DNA from 4 places in the Colwellia sp. MT41 genome. Region 2 is predicted to be linked to each of the others. Evidence: predicted binding sites of a transcription regulator. Region 2 holds the regulator's gene; each other region holds the start of a gene.

Region 1 (3,218 bases), 440 kb from region 2:
AATGTGGTTTTTTAAGAATGTAGTCATTCCACACTGACGCCAATACCGAAGCCGCTACCGGTTTACAAATTTCACAACCTAAACCACGACCGTGCGAGCTAAGTAGTTCATCAAACGTTTTGATTTTTTCAACACTGACAATGTCAAATAATTCGCGGCGTGAATAAGCAAAATGTTCACAAATGTCTTTTTTAACAACAAGACCGCGTTTTTCAAACTCATTTTCGGCCACACTCTTAACTAGAGCGGCACAACCACCACAACCAGAACCGGCTTTAGTGTCGCTTTTCACTTGACCAACATCAACGGCGCCACAATCAATAGCGGCAATGATGTCGCCTTTAGTAACGTTATGACACGAACAAATGGTGGCAGTATCAGGTAAGGCATCCACACCTAAGGTTGGCTTATCTGCCGCCATTGGTAGAATAAGACCTTCTGGCGCTTCAGGTAATTCAATGGCATTAAGCATATATTGCAACAAGGTATCGTATTCACTGGTATCCCCAATAAGCACAGCACCCAGTAAGGTTTTCTTGTCGCTCGATACCACTATTTTTTTATAAACGCCTTCAGGTTGGTTTTCATAGGTATAAGTTAATGAACCCTCTGTTTTACCGTGAGCATCACCAATAGAGCCAACTTCTACGCCCATTAGCTTTAATTTTGTACTCATATCAGCGCCAGTAAATTCAGCCAACTCTCCGTTAGTACCCGTTACGCCGCCAATATGTTTTGCCGCCACTTTCGCCATGGCATAACCCGGAGCAACTAAACCAAAAATAAAGTTATTCCATAAGGCACACTCACCAATAGCATAGATATCGACGTCTGAGGTTTGACATTGATTGTTGACCACAATACCGCCACGCTCACCAATAGCTAAATCGAACTCACGGGCAAGGTTGTCATAAGGACGAATACCGGCGGAGAATAAAATTAGATCGGTTTCTAATTCACTGCCATCGTTAAAACAAAGTTTATAACGACACTTATCACCTTTTTCAATGACGTTAGTGGCTTTGGAGGTGTGCACTTGCACACCCAGCTCTTCAATTTTACTTTTTAATAAACGACCACCGCCGCCATCAATTTGCACGCCCATTAACTGCGGAGCAAATTCAACAACGTGTGTTTGTAGGCCTAATTGTTTGATCGCATTTGCCGCTTCTAGACCTAATAATCCACCACCAATAACGACACCGACTTTACTCACTTTAGCGCTATTTGCTATGTCTTCTAAATCATCAATGGTACGATAAACTAGGCAGTGATCTTGATCTTTACCGGGAATAGGAGGCACAAAGGGATAAGAGCCGGTCGCTAAAATCAACTTGTCGTAGTGATATGTGGCACCGCTTTCGGTCGTAACACATTTAGCGACTTTATCAATCTTGGTCACTTTGGCATTGGTTTTAAAAGTAACACCAAGTTCGTCATAATGTTCTGGCGTGGTCATCGCCAAGTCTTCGGCAGTTTTGCCACCAAAGTATTCGGATAAGTGCACTCTATCATAAGCTAAACGTGATTCTGCCGAGAGCACTGTTATTTGATAATCTGAATTTTTAGCCATTTCTTCGACAAAGTGATGGCCAACCATGCCATTACCAACCACAACAATTTTAGCTTTGCTCAACAGCTGTTTATCTGTATTCATAAGGACAATCCTACTCATAGTGCGAGAATAGAATAAAACGCTTTAGCAAAGGCTTAATTGCCACCAAGGTTCTATTCAACATGGTATAAGTAGAGCAAGCTAAGTGCCAACTAAATTAATAGTTATATAACAAGTGGTTAGATAGTTTACATCTCTATATCTGTTAGTTGATGCACTAGAGTGATGACTATTGAGCACTGCTACGGTGCAAGTGCTGACAAAAACTTAAACAAGCTGCACCTGGCTCAATAAATGGCAATTGAGGGCTGCACTCGGGAAGCTTTAGGGTCTAATGATGAATGTTTTGCTATTAAAAAGGCGATATTATCTCGCTGGCATTATGTTAGCGACTGCTAATTTTAGTCGCTATGAGCTTTAGCCGAACAAAGGATGGATATAGCGCCTATATCGACTCCAACACATTAAGGCTCTACTATCCGTAACATAATTTTTAGCTACAAAGCCCTTAATAGCGCTACTTTGCTCACGTTGTTATAGAGGAGACCATCCCTGCTCGCTCCGCTAAGCTAGTGTCCTTGGCTCGCTTAAATGTTTCGATAAATTGGCTGGCTGGCATAGGTCTGCCGGTATAATATCCCTGGACAAAATCACACTTTTCGCCCTGTAGATATTGCAGTTGCGCCTCTGTTTCTACGCCTTCGGCAAGTACATCTAATCCTAACGAGTGGCTCATCTGAATAATTGCCGTGGTAATGGATTTATTATCATCATCATTCTCAAGATCAGAAATAAAACTACGATCTATTTTCACCTTTTGAATCGGAAAACGCTTTAAATAACTCAGCGAAGAATAACCGGTACCAAAATCATCCATTGCCAACTGAAAGCCTGCATCGTGCAAGGCTTGCATCATATCAATGGCTTGATCAACATTATCCATCACCGCGCCTTCGGTGATTTCAAGTTCGATACAATTGGCACTAACATCATGCTGTGCTAGGATCAGCAGCATTTGTTGTAAAAAATCTTTACGCTTAAATTGTACCGGTGAAATATTAATCGCTACCTTAATATCTAAAATCCCCGCATTGACAAAGTTTTTTATGTCACGACAGGCTTGTGCCAGGACCCAATCGCCCAACTCATTGATCAAGCCACTCTGCTCAGCAACGGCAATAAATTTATCCGGAGGGATCATGCCTTTGTCAGGGTGGTGCCAGCGTATCAGCGCTTCTGCGCCAACAAGTGTTTTATGGTCGATAGTAAAAAGCGGTTGATAATAGAGTTCAAAATGGTCTTGAGTCAAAGACTCGGCTAGATCAGTCAAAATCTCCTTGTTTTGTTGCAATTTAGCCTTCATTTCACGAGTAAAGAAACGGGTAGTATTACGACCATCATCCTTCGCCTGATACATGGCAATATCGGCATTGCGCAGTAATTCGTCACAGTTATCGGCATCGTCAGGATAAATAGTTACCCCGATGCTACTGCCGATATTAATATTGTTGCCGTTAACTGCTATCGGTGTTTTCAATAACTTATTGAGTCGCAGAGCAAAGTTCACCGCGTCTGCAATGCTATCAATCTTATTAATAATGAA
Region 2 (3,218 bases):
GACCATGGGGTATGGCAATGCCGTTTCCTATGCCGGTACTACCCATTTTTTCTCTATTAAGTAAACTTTCTAGCAGATCATCTTGTTCTATATCACCGATTTGCTTGGCAGCGAGTTGACAAATTTTTTCTAAAATACGTTTTTTACTGGTGATTTCTACATCACAAGTGGTACAGCTTGTTGTTAATATTTCTGATAATTGCATAATGGTGTTAATTATTTTAGGCGCCCAACTGTGCTAATTCATTTAGCTTAGGGCGCCAGATTTATCGGCTTTAATTACTTTAAAGCGTATTCATGATTTAGCTAAGCTTAGTGCTGAGCTATCTTACCTTTATACTTAAGGATTTGTCGATCAAGTTTATCAACTAGAGTATCAATAGAAGCATACATGTCGCCGTTAACTGCTGAGGCAAACACTTCACCGCCATTAATATGGATATTGGCTTCTGCTTTTTGGTTAAGCTTTTCTACGGTAAGTACGACATGAATATTATTGATATGATCAAAATGTCGTTCTAGTTTTGAGAACTTGCTATCAACATATTTTCGTAATGAACTTGTTACTTCTACATGATGGCCAGAAAGATTAATTTGCATAAGCATGATCCTTTTATGGTAGTGTTTTAAAGTAAACTCTTACGTTGGTTTGATGGTGGTATCGCTAATGATTCTCGGTATTTAGCAATAGTCCGTCGCGCCACTTTTATTCCCTGCTCGGCCAGTATATCAGCCATTTTGCTGTCACTTAACGGTTTAGCAGGTGTTTCCGCTAAGATAAGTTTTTTAATTAAAGAACGAATTGCGGTCGATGAACATTCACCACCATTTTCGGTACTAACATGGCTGGAGAAGAAGTATTTTAACTCAAAAATCCCTCTTGGTGTGTGCATGTATTTTTGCGTGGTCACTCGAGATATGGTGGATTCGTGCATATCAACAGCTTCAGCAATATCATTGAGCACCATAGGAAGCATGGCTTCAGCACCATGCTCTAAAAATCCTTGCTGACGCTGAACTATGCAATTGGACACCTTGAGTAAGGTGTCATTACGAGATTCTAAGCTCTTAATAAACCATTTGGCTTCTTGCAAGTTTGATCTAATAAATTGACCATCATTAGTTGATGATTTCATTGTTTTAGACATGGCCGCATATTGCTTATTAATAGAGAGTTTTGGTGCCGTGTCCGAATTTAACTCAACCACCCAGCGACCATTTTTCTTTTCAACGGTAACATCAGGAATAACGTATTGGTTATTACCTTTAATTACCGCATCACCTGGACGAGGATTTAAGCTTTGAATTAAACGCATAACTTCACGCAGTTGATCTTCTTTTAATTTGGTTTTACGCATTAACTGACGGTAATCTCGGTTACCAAGTAAATCAATATGTTCATTGATAATGAGTTTACTTTCTTTCAGATAAGGGGTATCAGCACTAAATTGATTCAACTGAATAAGTAAACAATCAGCAATTGAGCGAGCAGCGACGCCAATAGGGTCAAACATATTAATACGTTTTAAGACCGCTTCAACTTCATCCTGCTCTAGCCCTTCTGTACCGACACTTTCTAGAATTTCTTCTGGTGATACGGTTAAATAACCGGCATCATCAACTGCTTCAATAATGGCAATAGCGATGGTTTTATCGGTATCAGTGAAAGGCGTTAATTCCATTTGCCACAATAGATGATCTTGAATGGAGTCCGTGGTTTCCCCTTGATAGGTATAATCATCGGCAGGGCTACTAACTGCGCCGGTATTTGAAACGCCAGCACTGTAACTTTCTTCCCAGGTGGTATCGATATTTAGTTCTTCGGGTATTTCCTTTTTTTCCATGGCCTCAGTGGTACTGATTTCGTCAATACTTGCTGGTTGCTCTTCACTCCCGTCACTTGTTGTCAGCTCAGTGTTAGTTTCAGAGACACTGGTTGTAAATGCTTCTTCAAGATTGTTTTCATCGCTAGTATTTTCATTTTCAACTTTTTCATCAAGCTCAAGTAATGGATTGCTCTCTAATACTTCTTGAATTTCTTGTTGTAATTCTAACGTTGACAGTTGCAACAGCTTGATTGCTTGTTGCAACTGCGGAGTCATGGTTAATTGTTGTCCAATACGGAGCTGTAGTGTAGGTCGCATCTAGGTTATATGATTTCCTATTTATTATTCTTAGTAGTTATAGTTTGCTAATCTATCACTACTTTGCTCTTAAATTGTTCTGCTTAAAGCTAGTCATTTTCGCTTTAGTATAGCCTTACTATAGCGTGAATTGTTCGCCAAGGTATACATCTCTCACTTTTTGATTAGCAAGAATTTGCTCGGCATTGCCTTGGGCAATTATTTCACCGTGGCTAACGATATAGGCATGCTCACAAACGTCTAAAGTTTCTCTAACATTATGGTCGGTGATTAATATACCTATGCCGCGCTCTTTTAATTGTAATATTATTTTTTTAATGTCGCCAACCGAAATAGGGTCAACACCAGCAAAGGGTTCATCTAATAAAATAAATTGTGGCTCAGCCGCTAATGCTCGGGCAATTTCAACGCGTCGTCTTTCACCACCTGACAAGCTCATGCCGGTATTATCTTTGATATGACAAATATGAAACTCTTCTAACAGGTGTTCAAGTTTTTCCGCGCGTTGTGTTTCAGTAAGCTCTTTACGTATTTGTAAGATAGCCATGATATTATCACTAACGGTGAGTTTTCTAAAAATTGATGCTTCTTGCGGTAAATAACCTATGCCCATGCGGGCTCTTTCATGCATAGGAATAAGTGTTAAGTCTTGGCCATTGAGTTTGATAGTGCCACCATCATTGGGGACTAAGCCAACAATCATATAAAAGGAGGTGGTTTTGCCAGCGCCATTGGGTCCTAATAAGCCAACTATTTGCCCAGCATTAACTTGTAAACTGACATTTTTAACAACCTGTCTATTTTTATAGGACTTAGATAAACCCTCGGCAATTAACGTGTTTACCGAGGGTTTACTATCGATATTAGTAGCCACTGCCATTACCTTTTTTATCTGCTTCTTGCTCAATTACGTTATCAGCGGATTGTTCCGCTTTAGACTTTTCGTGAGTTTCTTTTTGTTTCTTTAATATTGTTGGTTGCAGTATGGTGGTAACAGACTGGTTATCAGAGCCCTGTGCTTCTAGTTTTTCGCTTAAGGTATTATAAGTGATTATATCACCACTGACCTCACTA
Region 3 (3,218 bases), 1.9 Mb from region 2:
AACGGGGAAACCACCGAAGCCAGTAACGGCATCTAAGCTAGTTGTATTTTGTTTTTTCAATTCGGTTTTAGCATTTTTCTTCGCTTGGGTTTTTTCACTCAAGATGACCAAAATAATATCGCCAACACGGTGCGCTTTAGAGTCTGAATAAATATTATTCACGTAATGGGGCTTAAATAAAGACCCCGTTGGCACAATGCTCTCTTCTTCTTCTTCTGGCATTATCGGCGCAAAATCAGGGTCATTGGGTAGTGCTCTACTTAATTCAACGGTATTACTACAAGCGGTAGTAACAGCAATTAACAAGCAAGCTAAAAGTAACTTAACCTGGGGTAAATGCCCTTTGCTTAAAGTAACGTTGTTTAATGTTGTTGGTCTTTTCATCACTACTTCCTGCCTTTTCATTAAATGATTCACTCAATTAAATTATAAATTTTTACTACAGCTGCTGATTGATATAACTCAACATCTGATCAACGGCTGAGATTACTTTTGAGTTCATTTCATAGATGCGCTGACTCTGAATTAAGTTAACCAACTCTTCTGTAGTGTTTACATTGGATGTTTCTAACGCGCCTTGTATCAACATGCCGTAACCTTCAAGACCAGGAACGCCTTCTTGGGGCGCGCCACTTACTGCAGTTTCGGTATACAAATTTTGCCCCACTGGCTGAAGACCCGTTGGGTTAACAAAGTTAATTAAGTTAATTTGACCCACCACGGCAGGATCAGCCTGCCCTTGCAGTGTTACTGACACTTCACCGTCTTGAGAAATAATAATACTTAACGCATCCTCGGGAATGGTCACTTGTGGTTGAATAAGGTAACCCGCACCTGGGGTAACCAGATTACCTTCATCATCCATGGTAAATTGACCATTGCGACTATAAGCTGAACTACCATCTGGCATAAGAATTTCAAAAAAACCTTCGCCTTGAATCATCAAATCAAGGGCGTTATCTGTGGTAATCATGTCACCTTGAGTATGAATTTTTTGCGTGGCGACCACTTTGGTACCCGCACCTATCATTAAACCTGATGGCGCTTCGGTATCTTGTGCAGTTCGACCACCTGGCTGATTAATATTTTGGTAAAGTAAGTCTTCAAAAACCGCTCTACTCTTTTTAAAGCCTACGGTACTAGCGTTCGCTAAGTTATTAGAGATTACCGCAATATTTTTATTTTGCGCATCTAAGCCGGTTTTACTTATCCATAATGCTGCGTTCATACATCACCTCTGATTGAGTACTAACTGTTTTTGAAAACAGCTAAATATTAACTGAAAGATACTAATAATTAAAAAGCACGTAATAACGAAGCAGCGCTAGCATCTATTTCTTCTGCGGTTTTCATCATTTTCAATTGCATTTCAAATTGACGCTGTAAAGAAATCATGGCGGTCATTTCATGAATGGGGTTAACATTACTCGATTCGAGTGAACCGCCAAGGACGTTGACATTGATATCGGCAATTAATTGCTCGCCATTTTTGGCGCGAAATAAACCGTCATTGCCTTTTTCGATCAGCCGAGTATCTGGATTGACTAACTTGATACGAGCCACTTCTTCTTGCACGCTACTTGGCGCGCCTGCAGGTTGTACCATGATGGTGCCGTCACGAGATATTTGAATATTATTTACCGGTAGCGGTATGATAATAGGGCCATCTTCACCTATGACTAATTCACCATCGTTAGTTTCTAGCGCACCTGTTTCGGTTAAACGAAAATGTCCACCGCGAGTATAAGCCTCTTGACCATCCTCGGCTTGCACCGCAAAAAAACCGTCACCGGCTATGGCAACATCAAGTGAGCGCCCGGTATGAAGAATAGCGCCTGAGTCAAAATTTTGGCTAGCACGCTCTGTCATTGAAAAAACCCGCGAAGCCATCCCTTCGCCATAGACCTGCATACTACGCGCTTGTGCTAAATCAGCCTTAAAACCAGTGGTGTTAGCATTCGCCAAGTTATGAGCATTTATTGATAAGGCTTGCATGTTTTGTTTAGCACCACTCATGGCGATATAAAGCAACTTATCCATAATGACTTTCCAAAAAATATAAGGTTATACAGAAATAAATGCAAGTAAGATGCCAGCTATTATAAAGAGGGGTTGGTTAACAGCTAAAAATGGATAAGGAAATGATGATATATTTTATGAGAGCTAAAATAAAAAAGCTGTTAACTGTGAGTAATTTATTGCTCATAGCTAACAGCTTTGTCAGTAATTTTTACACCAGGTTATTTAGCTCAAGTTACCTAATTTGTAAGATAGTTTGGTTTAGTTGGTTACTAACTTCCAGTGCTCGCGAGTTGGCTTGAAAGTTTCGCTGTGCAGAAATCAAATCAATAAGTTCGGTAGTTAAATTAACATTAGCCTGCTCTAATGCTGAGGAGTTAATGGTACCAAAAGTACCTGAGCCCGCTTCACCGGCTAACGCTTCACCGGAAACAATACTCTCTTTCCATGAACTATTGCCAATTTGAGTGAGCCCTTGATTATTGGCAAAGCTAACTAAAGCAATACGTGCTAAAGGCTCTGAGGTACCATTACTATAAGTGGCACGCACAAGGCCATCGCTATCAATGTCGATACCGGTTAATCGACCTACCGCTAAACCATCTTGCTCTAATGAGGTTACTTCAAAACTAGAAGCATATTGTGTTGGCTCATTAATATTTGGCCCCGTTGGATCTAAATTAAAATCAACAATAATCTGCTGACTAGCATCAGCGCCATTACTTAATATCGCCGTACCTAATGGTGCGGTTTGGATAAGAGTGGGATCTTGAGTATTGAAATCACCATTAGCAAGAAAGGTTAATTGTGCGCCATTAATACCCGCACCATTATTAACAGGCCCTCCTTGAATATCGACCAATTGGTTATCAACGGCCGCGTACATATCCCAAGTATTCGGCGCTGATTTTACAAAATAATAAGTCATCACATGACTGTCGCCTAACGAATCAAAAATGGTTACCGAGGTCGAGTTGTTATAGGTTAGTGGGTCAGTATGATCAAAGGTAAAAGCGGGTACAGAGTCACCCGCAGGTAAATTCATCTTAACATCGACCTCATTTGTTTTTGATGGTGCGCCAGAAGCTGTCGGTATTTGTAAAGGCGATGCGGTACTTATCGCTACCGATGAAGAAGAGCCATCAGCATTGACTGGAAAACCTAATAAATAACCACCAGATGAATTAACGACAAAGTTA
Region 4 (3,218 bases), 1.9 Mb from region 2:
GAGGATCGTGTTGCTGTAATATTTGTTTTTCATTCGAAATTATCTGGCCCAGAGCGGTTAACTGTTGATGTTGTTGTGTTAACAATTCATGTGACGTTAATTCTTGGGAATTTGATCCTGATAACATAAGCTTGCCTTTGATTTTTCACTAAACGATATATCTTACAGTCTATCGTTAAATAAGATTAAATTCAAAGTTAGCAATATTGGCCGCTAATTTTTCCGGATTGATTTTATAATCACCAGCACTGATAGCTTTTTTTAATTCATCAATTTTCTTTTGATTTATTACCGGTGCATCCGCTGCTTTTTTTTGTAATTCATTAAGCTGTTTTGCTTGCGGAGTAATTGACACTGAATCTTGTCCGGCACTTTTTACTTGTGCACTATTCGATGCGGTTTGAGCAGATTGCTGTTTTACCTGCTGCTGTTGAGTATGCTTAACTTGATTGTTTGTATTCAAGCTATTGATATTTATAACCATAATTTCATCCTATAACAATGAAATGATATTTTAAATGAGTTCTATTAAGTTATTATCGACCACCAGCGGGATAACTTTAGCTAAACGTACATTAAAACATAAATAACCTCACAGTGAGCTTAGCTGCAAAAATTATTTGTACCCTAGATTGTCTAAAACTAGATTATAGATGAATTATGACTTGGTTCATAGCTTTGACTCTTGGGGTAATCACTTTATTTGAGCGGGTATTTCTTACTTTGATTTGTTCATTAATATTGCCGGAGCTTAATGCTACACCTTGGCTTTTGATAGTGAAGGCATCAGAGGAGACAATAATCGTTACCATATCGCCCTTACAAATTAAGCAGATACTTTTCTTACTAATGGTTTTACCTTTACCTATACGTCTTTTCGCCTTAGCGCCAAAAACAATGGCGGTATCGGTTAGTTTATCACCACGAATTTTGTTGATGGCTATGTAAGCTAACTCAACATTACTTTCGTCAAGCCGGTCTCCTTGGCTAATTGTACTTTTTGCAATTAAAACAGCTTTAGTTATTTCTATTTTGGCCGATAAATATATTTTCCATGGTATTGATTCATCACAACTAATTTTTATATTTACATTTCGTGTACTGTTTTTATCATGTATATTTGCTGTTAAGGGTATATTACACGGTTTAATGATAATTCTAGGATCTAAGTGAGCAACCGAAATACGAACTTTTTCTTCGTTAGTTGAAGGGAATTGTTCAATTAAATAGCTGGTCGCGAAACGTTCAATAAACGCACTGTCTAGTTCGCTTGCAGCAATAGTTGCTGGCTTAATGAACAGTAAGCATAAAAAAGTTAAAAAATGTTTGGTATGTCGCATATATTTTGTTATCTATCGTTAAGTAAATGCAAATATTCGTCTATGCTTAACCTAGGTTAGTGCTATAAAATGAGGTTAAATCGTGCGTCAATTATCAGGCGCTTAGTGTGAATATCAACTCTATATTTTAAATACAATTCAAGAATTGTGCCTTTTATGTTTTATTTTTTTAAATACAATGAAGGGTACGGTGTTACATGAGGTTTATATGGCAGGCATACTCGATTCGGTAAATCAGCGCACGCAACTTGTCGGCGAAAATAGATTAGAATTGTTACTATTCAAACTTGTTGGTAGGCAACTTTTTGGCATTAATGTCTTTAAAGTGCGTGAAGTGATGCCATGCCCGAGGTTAACGGTATTACCTAAACAAGACTCCTATATTAAAGGTGTTGCTCATATTCGTGGGCAAACTATTTCTGTTATTGATTTAAGTAAATCAACGGGCGGCTTGGCAATTGAACAAACGGCTGACAGCTTTATTATTATTGCTGAATATAACCGCAGTGTGCAGGGCTTTCTCGTTGCTGGCGTTGAGCGAATAGTGACATTAAGTTGGACTGATGTAATGCCACCACCAGAAGGGGCAGGTAAATCCAGTTATCTAACCGCAGTCACTGAAATAGATGGTCAAATGGTGTCAATTTTAGATGTTGAGAAAATTTTAAATGAGATTAATCCTGTTTCAACGGAGTTAAGTGAAGATGTCATTGATGCCAGTGTTGGTGAAAGTCTAGGCGATAAGCTGGTTCTGATTGCTGATGATTCAACGGTAGCACGAAACCAAGTTAGAAGGGCATTAGAGCCATTAGGTATCAAGATGATTTTAGCTAAAAATGGTCGTGATGCTCTCGATCAGTTATTGGCGATTGAGGCAACGTGTGAACATAGTATTACTGAAAAAGTTGCGCTAATGATTTCTGATATCGAAATGCCAGTAATGGATGGCTATACCTTAACGGCAGAAGTCAAAGGAAATGACCGCATGGCTAAAATGCCCATTATCTTACATACCTCGCTAAGTGGGGTATTTAATAATGCTATGGTTAAAAAAGTGGGGGCAGATGATTTTATTGCCAAGTTTCACCCTGATGAATTAGCTACCGCTGTAAAAAAATGGCTAAAATTAGAAGATTAACTCTTTATAAAAATTAAAATAAAATTTCAAAAGCATTTGACCTGAATTTATGCACCCCAATTTTGGTGAATTTAAATGAGTACTTCGAAATAAACAGGAAGCTATTGTGTCAGCAAGACAACTTGATGAAAAAAGTTATAACCAATTTAGAACCTTTTTAGAGCAGCAATGTGGCATTGTGCTCGGTGAAAATAAGCAATATTTAGTTAAAAGCCGCCTAGCGCCACTAATGGCTAGATTTGACGTGAGTTCATTGGGTGAATTAGTCACTCGGACACTTTCCCCTGTAGAGCGGCAATTACGTGCCGCAGTCATTGATGCTATGACCACAAATGAAACCTTATGGTTTCGAGATGATTATCCCTATAAGTTACTACAGAGTAAATTGTTGCCTGATTTTGTCAACAGAAAAACGCCGGTTAAAATTTGGTCCGCCGCCAGTTCTTCTGGGCAAGAACCCTATTCTATTGCGATGTCAGTATTGGAGTTTCAACAAAAAAATCCTGGAGCATTCCCTCGTGGTGTGCAGGTCATAGGTACCGATATTTCCACGACTATGCTAGAACACTGTAAATACGGTCATTATGATAATTTAGCACTTGCTCGTGGTCTATCTGAGGAACGTAAAAAACGCTTCTTTGAAGAAGGTGATAACGGTATGTTGAAGATAAAAGAACAAGTCAAAAATATGGTCAATTTTAGGCCGCTTAATTTACTGAATAGCTATAGCTTGATGGGCC

The links. The regulator sigma-54, encoded in region 2, starts transcription at its own class of promoters, with help from an activator protein. The targets are predictions, from matches to a motif close to GTTGGCACGNNNNTNGNNT.
Region 1: a site for sigma-54 is predicted at 1,750-1,768, ahead of nirB (nitrite reductase large subunit NirB). Genes of this name have one in related genera too.
Region 3: a site for sigma-54 is predicted at 2,079-2,097, ahead of flgF (flagellar basal-body rod protein FlgF). Genes of this name have one in related genera too.
Region 4: a site for sigma-54 is predicted at 1,477-1,495, ahead of flgA (flagellar basal body P-ring formation chaperone FlgA). Genes of this name have one in related genera too.

What each region holds. Positions count from the first base shown of each region.
Region 1 covers NZ_CP013145.1:4,200,035-4,203,252, forward strand. The annotation lists gene nirB (nitrite reductase large subunit NirB) at 1-1,657, opposite strand, end outside; gene CMT41_RS17850 (EAL domain-containing protein) at 2,142-3,218, opposite strand, start outside.
Region 2 covers NZ_CP013145.1:3,756,434-3,759,651, reverse strand. The annotation lists gene ptsN (PTS IIA-like nitrogen regulatory protein PtsN) at 1-205, opposite strand, end outside; gene hpf (ribosome hibernation promoting factor) at 313-600, opposite strand; gene CMT41_RS15905 (RNA polymerase factor sigma-54) at 627-2,144, opposite strand; gene lptB (LPS export ABC transporter ATP-binding protein) at 2,263-3,018, opposite strand; gene lptA (lipopolysaccharide transport periplasmic protein LptA) at 3,008-3,218, opposite strand, start outside.
Region 3 covers NZ_CP013145.1:1,326,500-1,329,717, reverse strand. The annotation lists gene flgH (flagellar basal body L-ring protein FlgH) at 1-384, opposite strand, end outside; gene flgG (flagellar basal-body rod protein FlgG) at 440-1,228, opposite strand; gene flgF (flagellar basal-body rod protein FlgF) at 1,297-2,040, opposite strand; gene flgE (flagellar hook protein FlgE) at 2,255-3,218, opposite strand, start outside.
Region 4 covers NZ_CP013145.1:1,320,542-1,323,759, forward strand. The annotation lists gene flgN (flagellar export chaperone FlgN) at 1-127, opposite strand, end outside; gene flgM (flagellar biosynthesis anti-sigma factor FlgM) at 176-484, opposite strand; gene flgA (flagellar basal body P-ring formation chaperone FlgA) at 648-1,340, opposite strand; gene CMT41_RS05575 (chemotaxis protein) at 1,549-2,478, shown strand; gene CMT41_RS05580 (CheR family methyltransferase) at 2,585-3,218, shown strand, end outside.